DNA from 4 places in the Fictibacillus marinisediminis genome. Region 1 is predicted to be linked to each of the others. Evidence: riboswitches for the same ligand, from Rfam matches in the RefSeq annotation. Region 1 holds a riboswitch; each other region holds the start of a gene.

Region 1 (3,135 bases):
CGCACCGAAGCATGTTGAGAAGGTCGCTTGAGGAGAAGTGATTCCTCGTTCTGTTCCGGCGAGTTTGCTCGTGTAGCCGGAAAGGAAATGATACATAGCCTGTTCTTTTGTCAGTTTGCTGATCGGAGGCAATACGCCGAATGCATCAGCTGTCAGGAAGATGATCGTGTTCGGATGACCAGCAACACTTGGCTGGATAATATTCGGGATCGCCTGAATTGGATAGGCAGCCCTAGTATTTTCAGTCAACGTACCGTCGTTATAATCACCTACGCGTGTTTCATGGTCAAGAACGACATTTTCGAGAACGCTTCCAAAACGGATTGCATTCCAGATCTGCGGTTCTTTTTCTTCAGAGAGGTTGATGCATTTTGCATAGCAGCCGCCCTCAATATTAAACACACCAGTATTAGCCCAGCCATGTTCGTCGTCACCGATCAATGAACGATGCGGATCAGCAGAGAGCGTAGTTTTCCCGGTACCGGATAATCCGAAGAACAGAGCTACATCGCCTTCCTGCCCGACATTTGCGGAGCAATGCATAGAAAGGATCCCTTTTTCAGGAAGAATGTAGTTCATGACTGAGAAGATAGACTTTTTAATTTCTCCTGCATATTCAGTTCCTCCGATCAATACGATACGCTTCTCAAATGATATAATAATAAAGGTTTCAGAATTGGTCCCGTCTACAGCAGGATCTGCTTGAAATCCAGGTGCAGATACCACGGTGAATCCCGCTTCGATTCCTTTTAGTTCTTCAGCAGTCGGACGGATGAACATTTGGTGGGCAAACAGGTTATGCCAAGCGAATTCATTAATCACCTGAATAGGCATCCTGTACGCGTGGTCGGCACCAGCAAATCCTTTGAATACAAACAATTCCTCTTTTTGTCCTAAGTAATGAAGTACTTTTTTATAGAGCTGTTCAAATTTCTCTTCGTTAAAGGGCTTATTGATTTTGCCCCAGTTTATTTTATCTTGTGTGCTAGCTTCATCCACGATGAATTTGTCTTCAGGAGAACGTCCAGTATATTTTCCAGTAGTGGCCCTGAGAGCACCGGTTGAAGATAAAATGCCTTCATTTCGGAGCAGCGCCTTTTCAACAAGCATAGGTACAGGTAGATTTTCATGAGTAGCAGCGCTGGATAGAATGTCATCTAAAGTCGTCGTTAAATCAACCGTATTCATGTTCGCAAAACCATCCTTTTAAGAAATATATTTATCATTAATATCGTAAGTAAATTCGAAATTAGTATAACACATTGGAACAAATAATGTATACTATTTTATTTAACAAATTGTAAATTGGTTCATAAATCAGGCTCTTTGTTTTTAAAAGCTTAATCTTTCATATATAATAGGTACTAATTCCGTTTGAAGGATCGCCTATTCTCCCGCTGGAGCGGGAAAGTATAGCTTTTCAAGTTGACAGGTTTGTCGAACTGCGCTATTATATTTCGGGAACGGCTACTCTTATTCCGAGTAGGTGGAGGGACAGGCCCTATGAAACCCAGCAACCGACACTTCATCATCACTATGCACCTTGTGCAGTGAAGTGAAAAGGTGCTAACCTGCAAGGTGAAAAAACCTTGAAAATAAGAGGTGAAGGCGTAGACATAAGACCTTTTCCCTCGTGTATTTTAGGTCCAGGGAAAGGCTTTTTTTATGTCTAAGAACAGTTTGAACCTGAATATTTTACAAAACAAAGTATCCATATAGGAATGAGTACCGTATCTTATAAAAAAATTGCTCTATGCTTTCAATAGAGAAGGAGGATCTCAATTGTCTAAAAGTCGTCGTCTTTTTACATCTGAATCAGTTACGGAAGGGCATCCGGATAAAATTTGTGACCAAATTTCCGATGCGATCCTGGATGAAATCCTTGCAAACGACCCGAACGCACGTGTCGCTTGTGAAACATCCGTAACGACAGGCCTTGTGCTTGTTGCTGGTGAAATCACCACTTCTACTTATGTTGATATTCCAAAAGTCGTTCGCGAAACGATTAAAGAAATCGGCTATGACCGTGCAAAATACGGTTTCGATTCTGAAACATGCGCAGTTCTTACATCCATTGATGAGCAGTCTGCGGATATTGCGATGGGTGTTGACCAAGCGCTTGAAGCTCGTGAAGGCTCAATGACTGATGAAGAAATCGAAGCGATCGGTGCTGGTGACCAAGGTCTTATGTTTGGTTATGCCAACAATGAAACACCTGAGCTTATGCCACTTCCGATCTCTTTGGCACACCGCCTGTCCCGCCGATTGGCTGAAGTGCGTAAAACCGAAGAAGTTCCTTACCTTCGTCCGGATGGTAAAACTCAAGTAACGGTGGAATATGATGAGGATGACAAACCGGTTCGTATCGATACGATTGTTATCTCCACTCAGCACCATCCGGAAATTACACTTGAGCAAATTCAAGCCGACATTAAAGAACAAGTCATCAAGCCTGTTGTACCTGCAGAATTGATTGACGAAAAGACAAAATACTTCATCAATCCGACTGGCCGTTTCGTTATCGGCGGCCCACAAGGTGATGCTGGATTAACTGGCCGTAAGATCATAGTTGATACGTATGGCGGATATGCTCGCCACGGTGGTGGAGCATTCTCCGGTAAAGATGCAACTAAAGTTGACCGTTCTGCAGCGTACGCCGCTCGTTACGTAGCGAAAAACATCGTTGCTTCCGGACTTGCTGACAAAGTAGAAGTTCAGCTTGCATATGCAATCGGTGTAGCACAGCCTGTATCGATCGCAGTTAACACATTCGAAACAGGAAAAGTTTCTGAAGAAGTATTGGTTGATCTTGTGCGCCAAAACTTCGACCTTCGTCCTGCGGGAATCATTAAAATGCTTGACCTTCGCCGTCCGATCTACAAACAGACAGCGGCATACGGACACTTTGGCCGTACAGACGTTGAGCTTCCTTGGGAAAAAACAGATAAAGCAGAAGCACTTAAAGATCAAGCAAACGCGTAATATTAAGAAAAACCGGCCTTTGGGCCGGTTTTTCTTAGTTTTTAGTCGTTTGTTAAGGTTTTGGTTTAGCGAATGGGTAGGGGAAAAGCTTGAATAAGCGTCATAATTGGAAGTTTTTTAACTCATTAAGTGTGGAGAACTAACTTTATTAAA
Region 2 (3,135 bases), 2.1 Mb from region 1:
TTCTTCATTAATGATGGAAAACAGCTGGTCTAACGCATTACTAAGCTGGCTTTCTTCCATTCTTCTGATATAGGCTTCCTGATTTGAATAAAGCTGCTCGATGCCTTGCAGAAGGGATTCAGCATTCAGGTCTTCCTCAAACAGAACTTCGCAATAGCCTTGTTTTTCAAATGATCGGGCATTTTCAATCTGGTCTCCGCGGCTTGCTTCTTTAGAGAGTGGAATGAGAAGCATTGGCTTTCTCAGTGACAAAAACTCAAAGATAGAATTAGAGCCTGCTCTTGAAATGACAAAATCCGTTGCTGCAAGGATATCTGGGAGCTCATCCGATACATATTCGAACTGGATATAGCCTTTTTTCAGAGTGGAAGAATCCTTCTGGCCTTTTCCGCAAAGATGAATGATTTGAAAGCGGGGAAGCAGAGCGTCCAGGCTTAATCTTACGGCCTCATTTATTTTTTTTGATCCAAGACTTCCTCCCATGATCAAGATGATCGATTTACCAGGAGTCAAACCACAGAAAGCTCTCCCCTTGGCTGCGATCCCTTCATGCAGCTCCTTACGGATAACCGCACCGGCGTATACCGCTTTTTCCCTTGGGAGATGATCAGCGGTTTCAGGGAACGTTGTACACACTTTGTTAGCGAACGGAAGTGAAAGACGGTTTGCAAGCCCTGGACTAAGATCGGATTCATGGGATACAATCGGCACCTTGTTCATCCGGCTGCCGAGGATTACGGGAACAGATACGAACCCCCCTTTGAAAAGACTACGTCTGGTTTTATGGTCTTGATGAGCCGAAATGCTTCAAATGCTCCTTTCATGACACGGAACGGATCTTTAAAATTGTTCCAGTCAAAATAGCGCCTTAGTTTACCAGTAGAGATGCTGTAATAGCGGACGCCTTCGATGGTTTCTGTCAGTTTCCGTTCAATTCCTCCTTTGGAACCGATATAGCTGACTTCCCAGCCTTCTTTTAAGAACAAAGGAATCAGCGCCAGGTTAACAGAGACGTGCCCGGTGGAACCTCCCCCGGTGAATACGATTTTCTTGCCCAAACCTTCCACCCCTTTTATTTATGTGTTTCTATCATACCAAAAATAATCTGCAATGATTCCAGAAATATCTGAATAATGGTTGACGCTCTCCTGTCTGCCGTGATAGAGTAAGACTAATTTAATGAAGCTTATCAAGAGCGGCGGAGGGAAAGGCCCAATGAAGCCCGGCAACCTTCAAGTATTCTACTTGAAAAGGTGCTAAATCCTTCAAAGGTAAAACTTTGGGAGATAAGAGACGGATCGGAACCATACAGCTCTCTTATCTTCGTGATAAGGGGGTTTTTTGTACTAAAAAAATAAAGTGCTACATAACATGTTTCAATCTCATGATAATACTCTTATCCAGAGTGGCGGAGGGAAAGGCCCGATGAAGCCCGGCAACCTTCAAGTATTCTACTTGAAAAGGTGCTACTACCTGCAGGAAAGAACCCTGGATGATAAGAGGAGGCCGGACTGCAGACCTCTTCTTTAGGAAGAGGTTTTTTCTTTTGCCATCATACAGATACCATTCATCCACTAATAAGAAATTTACTTTTGAAGAAGGAGTGATTGTATTGAAAGAATTAAAAATAGCACTGCTGGGTCTGGGGACTGTAGGATCCGGTGTATATACATCCATCATGGATAGAAAAGGAGCTTTAGAAGAATTGCTGGGTCATCGTCTGAAGCTGTCCAGTATTTTGATTAAGGATTCTTCCAAAGCAAGGCCTTTCGTAAAGGGGGTACCGTTGACGTCCGAATTCGAGAAGGCGATCGGAGAAGAAGTGCCTGATGTGGTCATTGAGGCGATTGGCGGAATCGAGCCTGCACGGTCTTACATCATACAATCACTTGAAGCGGGATGCCATGTGATTTCCGCGAATAAAGATTTGATCGCCCGGCATGGAGAAGAATTAACAGAGCGTGCTGCCGCAAAGGGTGTCCGTTTTGTCTATGAAGCGAGCGTAGGCGGAGGAATACCGATTTTGAGAACATTGAGGGAACTTTTAAGAATCAATCGGATTCAGCATGTAGAAGCCATTTTAAACGGAACGTCCAACTTCATTCTTTCGTACATGAGAACGACAGGTTCCTCGTTTGAAAAAGCGCTGGAACTGGCACAGAAAAAAGGATATGCAGAGCCGGATCCGACAAATGACATCGAAGGCTTGGACGCATTTTACAAAGCGATGGTGCTGAGCAAATGGATTTATGGCGTGCAGCCATCCTGGGAAGAAGTGCAGGTGGAGGGGATTGGAAATGTGCTTCTTGAGGAGATTCAACTGGCTGAGCAGATGGGGCTTCGGCTGAAGCATCTCGTCCTTTTAAACGATAGACTTGATCTCCAGGTACAGCCTGTATTTGTGGATAGCGATCATCCGCTGTATGGTGTGGAAGGCGTGGACAATGCCATCCGTATTCAGACAGACCTTCTCGGCTGTTTGACCTTGCAAGGGCCGGGAGCTGGTGCAGAAGCAACAGCAAGTGCCATTGTGGAAGACTTATTATCGATCTATGAAACTAGGGAAATATATAGAAACAAACCGGCTGTATCGGAACTCTGCCCTAAGAAACAAGAACAAGAGGTGAATACCTACCTTCTCGTCGGTGAAAAAATTAATTTTACAAAGGAAAGGATTTCAGCAATTGAAAAGCATGGAATCATTATAGACCGGACTTCTCTTCGTTTTCAGCCTATTTCCCTTGCTGCCCTGCTTTATGAAGGGCCGCTCCCTCTGGAACAGGAGGATGAGTTCATTTCAGTGATCAGCATCTATCCGGTCCGTCTGTCAAAAAGCGGTAAGGGGATAGAGAAAGAAAAGGTGCCGGTGGCCGAATAGAAACAGGAATATCCGTGGAGAGTCGGCTCTCTGCGGATTTTTTTACCCATCATGTTGACAATGGAAAGGATTTTACATATGATGGAAGTAACAAAAGGAAGGGAGTTGTATGGATGAGCGTTCACGTTCTTAACTAAGCGAATTGGATAGTTGGAGCAAAAAGGCCGTGCTTGAAGCGGTTGTATTCTTGATGTCTTTTTGCGGCCACCAATAGTTAAGAACAGCGGTCAGCATACAACATTTTCATTTTCGTGTAC
Region 3 (3,135 bases), 600 kb from region 1:
CCTGCTTTTTGAGCTTTTTCTTGTGTGGCGCGGAACTGATCGACGTATTTGGTGTTAGGCGGATACACATAGGCCACACGGGCAAGGCCTTTTTCCAGAAGCAGTTGGTTAAAGTTTTGCTTTCCGATCCATATGTACGCGAGCAGCCTGCCGTATTTATCGCGTTCGGACACATCCAGCTCGACACCGACTTTTTTGCCCGTTAACTGGGTTTTTGTAAATTTGGAGCTTTCCGGCCCGAACGGCTGAACACCGAGCCTCGGATGTTTTGTCTCGGGTGTGTCGATAAGGAGCATGCGGATTCGCTCCGTTTTTCCGTTCTTAAATTTCACATCCAGTGTATCCCCATCGACCACATACGTAACAGTAGCCGGCATGCCTTTAACGGCAGATGTCTGATCTCTGGATGGAGTGATTTTGACATCATTTGAAGATGAATCTTCTTGTTTTGCAGCAGGTGAATCCGTTTTTTGTCCGGGATCCGTGCTTGTTTGGCCTGTGCTAGGTGCCTGTGCACACCCTGTGATGAGCAAAGCCGTTAACAGCAATACAATCAGGCTAGTCAGACTTTTTCTGCGTTTTTCTCTCAAGTTGATCTCCCCTTAATTTTTAGAGCGTTCAAGTTGGTTGTATGGTAAGGGTAATGAAGTTTACGGCGACGCGTCCATAATAAAAATACAAAAGCTATTATACTACGATATGGAATGCAGAAGGGGACAATGTGAGCAAGTTTTATGCGGCTTTCTTAATTGAAAGATCAAAAAAGACCGAGCACATTTGCTGTATCTTTCAGAGTGGAAAGTGATTCTGAAGCAGCTTAAAGATCACGAAGGTGCAGATTTTTAAAAAGGAAGATGAAGAAGTGAAAAAATTAGTTGCGGCAGTCATCCTGTTGTTGGAAAGTTTAGTGTATGTGTTAGCGCCTCTCACACAAAAAACGTTGTATCTGGACAGATTTTCGGTAAATGCGAACAACCCGGTCAGTTTTCATTGGAACACCATCGCTATCAATACTGGCTTTGTTAAAGGAGATCCGGGATCGGTTTACCATCGCTGTACTTCAGGTGCCAGGCACCGCTTTTACACAAGTGTCAAAAGCCGGTGCCTGGCACCATCAAATTAGAATCATTTATGAGCCAATTGGAGGTTACAGTGATCAGTTCATTGAAGTGCATGATGGATGAGAAGGTGTGGTTGGCGCCTTTAATAAGCCGAATCTTGCTTTTTCCACAGGGTCTTTTTTGTGTGTTCTCAAAGAATTCACCGCAATAATGGGCTGGAATTTCTTTGTCGTCCGTACCGTGAAGGAGCAGCACATCACCCGAAAACTGGGATAGCTGGTCTAAAGGATTGGAATTCTTGAGAGACTGCAGAAATTTTGTGGTCAGGGAATAACCTAAATGATCCACGAATCCTTTAATGAATAGATGGCTATATTCTTCTTCACCCACGATATTAACAATGTCATCAAACGGCCGTCCCACCGCAGACCAGAGGATTAACTGTTTAACCCTTTCGTCACGTGCCGCAGAATGCACAGCGACTGCTCCTCCAAGGCTATGGCCCAGCAGGGTAATCTGGTCGGAATCAACGTTAGGAAGCTCCAAGGCAAAGCTAACGGCAGCATATGTTTGGTCGATTAGGTCTTCAAAGCTGTTTTCCCCATAATTCCCCTCGCTCTCCCCGCAGCCCGAATAATCAAACCGAACCACAACAAATCCGTTCGAAGAAAGCTGCTGTGCGGTTTTAACAAACAAGCGGTCCACACCGATCCGGTTGCTTGTAAATCCATGGCAAATAATAACGGCAGGGAATTTCTTACTTTTGCTCAGTACGGATTCCGGATAATGCACGGTTGAGGTAAGCCTTTTTCCCTCCCAGTGTATACAATCGTGTTTTTCCATATCACCAACTCCTTATTTAACGTTTATCATTTAAAATAACTATTCATATCTTTTTAGTCGGAATTGATTCAATAAAAAACCCCTTCCTATGTTTATGGAAACATAAGAAAGGGTTGAAGAGACCGAAGAATGATCAACACAATTCTTATCTTCCAAGCAAAAAGCTTGTTGAAATTGGCACAGTGCTCATATAGGAGTCTGTTGCCGAGGTTTCTCAGGGTCAATTCCCTCCACCTCTCTGGATAAGAATATTTAATTTCATTTAATGTAAAATAGAATTAAAAGTTTGTCAATTAAATAATCTGATTTGGACAGCTATCTCAAAAGTGTATGCATACATCCTATGCACCTGGCGGGGAGAGGGATTCAAAAATATACAATAGCCTGCGCCTGTTTTTATAGGGTGCCATATATGGTGCCAGGCACCTGAATTACACAAGTATGTAATTGCGGTGCCTGGCACCGCAAACTTAAATATTTTATACTATAAATTAATATACTATTAGAGTAATAGACTCAGACGGAAGAAGGCTAATCGTGTTAGAAAAGTTAAACCACCAGCTGGAAAGATTTATGCCATTTATTACACCCGCAAGCGTGATCCTTGGAATTTTGCTTACGAGCGAACTAAAGGGTTTGCTTTTTTTAGTTCCTTGGATTTTTGCATTCATGACGTTTTCAGGTAGTTTAGGGTCTAATTTTACCCATCTGCGCAATACACTGTCCCGGCCTGTGCCCATCCTGACAGCACTCATCATCCTGCATATCATAATGCCGATATGGGCGTGGGGAGTCGGGCACATTGCGTTTTCCTCGGATTCCCCAACCATAACCGGACTCGTATTGGCAATGGTCATACCGTGCGGCGTGACGAGCAGCATCTGGGTATCCATTTATCGGGGGAACAGCACCCTCGCGCTTTCCATTATATTGATTGATACGCTATTATCGCCGATCGTCGTACCTTACAGCCTATCCCTGTTTGTCGGAGAAACCGTCTCCATTAATGAATGGTCCATGGTGAAGGACCTGTTGATTATGATCGTGATCCCATCTGTCATTGGCATGCTGCTCAATCATTGGACGAAGGGAGAAATAAAGAACACGCTCGGGAAAAGAATCTCTCCTGTTTCTAAAATTTGCATGAGTGCTGTGGTCGCCATCAATGCTTCGGTTGCCACCCCGTATTTGGTTCATGTGAACGGGAAACTTTTATTGATTGGTTTGTTCG
Region 4 (3,135 bases), 2.4 Mb from region 1:
CATTTTATCTGTATTTTGCAGTGATCGGATCGTATTTCTTTGAGATTGGATCGTATTTTCACGAAATCGGCGCGTATTCTTTCAGATCCGATGGCAACTCCTTTAAGATTATTCTCCACCACTACCACCAGGCTTCTTTTTTAGGGAAAAGAAATCCTTCTCGGCCAAAGAAAAAGAGCGCTCCCATTAAGCGCTCCTTCATTATTTCTGCTGATCGTCCTGTCCTTCGCTTTGACCCATATCATTTTCGTCGTTGTCTTCGTTGAAGTTGATCATATACGCACAGGCATCTGAGCAGTCACCGAACGCCACAACCGCCCCTACCGATTTGGTATTGGCTGTATGGCTGTTCTGGACGGTACTTCCAATATCGATGTTTCCATTTTGAGTCACACCATTTGTGATGATTTTTCCTATTCTGAAAGAAAAACGCAAATCTGTTCCATCCTTTTCGCTCTTTACCTACAGTGTATGGCTTGAACAAAAAGCTGATTGGACAGACTCCCTCTTTCGGTAAAAACAGGCGGGTGAACGTTAAGGCTGGTTAGTGACTGGAGCGGACGGGTTCGCTACCTGGCCTTGGTCGCTGATATCCGGATCGATGTTGCTGTTCACCATAAATCCAGTTGACGGAGAAAAGTCTCCAAGAGAGATCGTAGAACCAACTGACTTTGTATTGGCTGTATGGCTGTTATGGACGGTCGGGCCGATATCTATGTTACCGTTCATGGTCACACCATTCGTTTTGATATTAAAAATATTAAACAAATATGGCATGAGGTGACCCCCCTTCTTCTTTTATTGCTCCATTTCATTAAGGCTGGTTTGCAACCGAAGTATCTGCATTTCCGTATTCATTTTGATCATTAACATCCGGATCAAAGACCATGTTTTTCATCATGGCTTCTGCTGGTGAATGATCTCCAACAGAACTATTGTCGCCTGTAGATTTTGTATTTGCTGTATGGCTATTATGAAAGGTTGATCCCAGATTCAATGAACTGTTGCTCGCCAGACTATTTATCTTCAGATAGTAAATATTAACCATGCACCCCATTGCTATCTCCACCTTTAAAAGTGTTAGTGTAGTGTATGATAAATGTCCCTTAAAGGTGAAAAACGGGAATCAGGCTATTGCGGCTGCTCCTTTCCACTTTTCCACCATGTCTCCCCGAGCAACAGTACCTTAAGCCTGCACCCGCCCATCTGAATGAGAAAAGCAGAATGGCCGATCCATGTGATGGAATGATGCTGCCGGTTTTCTTTTAATCTGCTGATCCTTTTTCTGGCCTTGCGGAATCTGCTGAGCTAAATATTTTTGTTGCCGCGCTTTCTCTTCTCCACTGCAGCAATTCTTTAAATGTATGTGTGTTTTGTATCCCGTCAAGGTTGGTATACTTATTCTTCATAATCGGAGTCCCCCTGTGATAAAAAGCTCAACCATTTTTTCATTTGAAAAAGCTATTGAAATCTTCCAACAATTATTGTAAGGTATAGAGAATTAATTTTATAGCGATTTGGTTTCTTATCCAGAGAGGTTAAGGGAATGGCCCGTTGACACCTCAGCAACCTTCAGCTTTGCAGCTGAAAAGGTGCTAAGTCCAACAAGTTCGAATTGAACTTGGAAGATAAGAAGAATGACCTCGAACTTTCAAAGTCTTCTTCTTTAAGAAGGCTTTTTTTTATTTTATTGGGCCGCTGGAAGATACCGAACTAACAGGAGGACCGCATAATGGGATTATTGAAAGATCTTGAAGACAAAATCTTGATTGCCGATGGGGCAATGGGAACACTTCTCTACTCGTATGGAACGGATTGCTGTTTTGAGCAGCTGAATCTGACGCACCCTGATCAGATTCAGTCCATCCACCAGGCTTACATACAGGCCGGTGCAGATGTCATTCAGACCAATACGTACAGCGCCAACTATATTAAACTGCAAAGATATGGATTGGAGGAGCAAGTCAAAGAGCTGAATAGTGCGGCTGTAAGACTTGCAAAAAAGCAGCTGCCAATGAAACGTATGTACTGGGAACCATCGGAGGAATCCGTGGAACGGGCCCAAGCTCACTTACGATTGAAGAAATAAAGAGAAGTTTTAGGGAACAGCTCTACTGTCTTCTGTTGGAAGGAGTGGATGGCCTTCTTCTTGAGACCTTTTACGATTTGGAAGAATTGGAAACCGTTCTTGAAATTGCACGCAGCGAGACCCGCATTCCGATCATCTCGCAGATTTCTTTGCAGGAAGTCGGTATTCTAAATGACAGAACACCCATCAATACAGCGATTAGACGCCTAGAAGATTTAGGAGCGGATGTCGTAGGGCTGAATTGCCGTCTTGGGCCCTTTCATATGATCAAGACACTTGAGGAAGTAGAAATTCCAAAGCATGCCTATCTTTCCGCTTATCCGAATGCAAGTCTTCCTTCCTATGTGGATGGAAAATTTCAGTATGAAGGTGATGCGGAGTATTTCAAGAACAGTGCTTCACTTTTCAGAAACCAAGGCATCCGCCTTCTCGGAGGCTGCTGCGGAACAACTCCTGCTCATATTGAAGCTTTCGCTGAAGAGCTTCATGGACTGAAGCCTGTTACCGAAAAGGAAGTCAGACAGCGCCCAGAGCCTATTGCCGTTGTTGAAACGAGGCAGAAACCTGAGATTTCCCTGCCTGATATTCTAAAAGAAAGGCGATCGGTCATTGTTGAGCTGGATCCTCCCCGCAAGCTTGATACATCCCGTTTTTTTGAAGGAGCAAAGGCATTGAAAGAAGCCGGAGCAGATGCCATTACGCTTGCAGACAACTCGTTGGCATCACCAAGAATCTGCAATACCTCCCTATCTTCTTTGGCTAAAGCACAGACAGGAGTCCAGCCGATCGTTCATCTCGCTTGCCGAGACCGGAATATTATCGGTCTGCAGTCTCATCTCATGGGACTGCATACACTCGGACTTCACGATATTTTGGCAATTACTGGGGATCCGGCAAAGGTAGGCGATTTTCCGGGAGCTTCAAGCGTCTATGATGTTACCTCCATAGAACTGATTAAAATGATCAAACAGTTTAACGAAGGGGTTTCACTTTCCGGAAAAGACTTGGGACAAAAAACACAATTTACCGTCGGTGCCGCCTTTAAT

What was found. A riboswitch is a leader RNA that binds a small molecule or an ion and turns the genes downstream of it on or off. The one in region 1 is predicted to bind S-adenosylmethionine.
Region 2: linked by a shared signal. The riboswitch ahead of LCY76_RS05340 (homoserine dehydrogenase) and the one ahead of metK (methionine adenosyltransferase) in region 1 are both predicted to bind S-adenosylmethionine.
Region 3: linked by a shared signal. The riboswitch ahead of LCY76_RS19385 (alpha/beta hydrolase family protein) and the one ahead of metK (methionine adenosyltransferase) in region 1 are both predicted to bind S-adenosylmethionine.
Region 4: linked by a shared signal. The riboswitch ahead of LCY76_RS03440 (bifunctional homocysteine S-methyltransferase/methylenetetrahydrofolate reductase) and the one ahead of metK (methionine adenosyltransferase) in region 1 are both predicted to bind S-adenosylmethionine.

Annotation. Positions count from the first base shown of each region.
Region 1 is NZ_JAIWJX010000002.1:3,056,214-3,059,348, reverse strand. Features, by position in the region: gene pckA (phosphoenolpyruvate carboxykinase (ATP)) at 1-1,188, opposite strand, end outside; SAM riboswitch class I at 1,471-1,602, shown strand; gene metK (methionine adenosyltransferase) at 1,783-2,982, shown strand.
Region 2 is NZ_JAIWJX010000002.1:964,378-967,512, forward strand. Features, by position in the region: partial or broken gene LCY76_RS05335 (undecaprenyldiphospho-muramoylpentapeptide beta-N-acetylglucosaminyltransferase) at 1-1,058, opposite strand, end outside; SAM riboswitch class I at 1,184-1,293, shown strand; SAM riboswitch class I at 1,394-1,502, shown strand; gene LCY76_RS05340 (homoserine dehydrogenase) at 1,613-2,878, shown strand.
Region 3 is NZ_JAIWJX010000002.1:3,658,503-3,661,637, reverse strand. Features, by position in the region: gene LCY76_RS19395 (thermonuclease family protein) at 1-590, opposite strand, end outside; gene LCY76_RS19390 (hypothetical protein) at 863-1,123, shown strand; gene LCY76_RS19385 (alpha/beta hydrolase family protein) at 1,092-1,904, opposite strand; SAM riboswitch class I at 2,047-2,153, opposite strand; gene LCY76_RS19380 (bile acid:sodium symporter family protein) at 2,442-3,135, shown strand, end outside.
Region 4 is NZ_JAIWJX010000002.1:623,592-626,726, reverse strand. Features, by position in the region: gene LCY76_RS03460 (spore germination protein) at 202-435, opposite strand; gene LCY76_RS03455 (spore germination protein) at 535-777, opposite strand; gene LCY76_RS03450 (spore germination protein) at 815-1,057, opposite strand; gene LCY76_RS03445 (hypothetical protein) at 1,266-1,409, opposite strand; SAM riboswitch class I at 1,523-1,635, shown strand; partial or broken gene LCY76_RS03440 (bifunctional homocysteine S-methyltransferase/methylenetetrahydrofolate reductase) at 1,733-3,135, shown strand, end outside.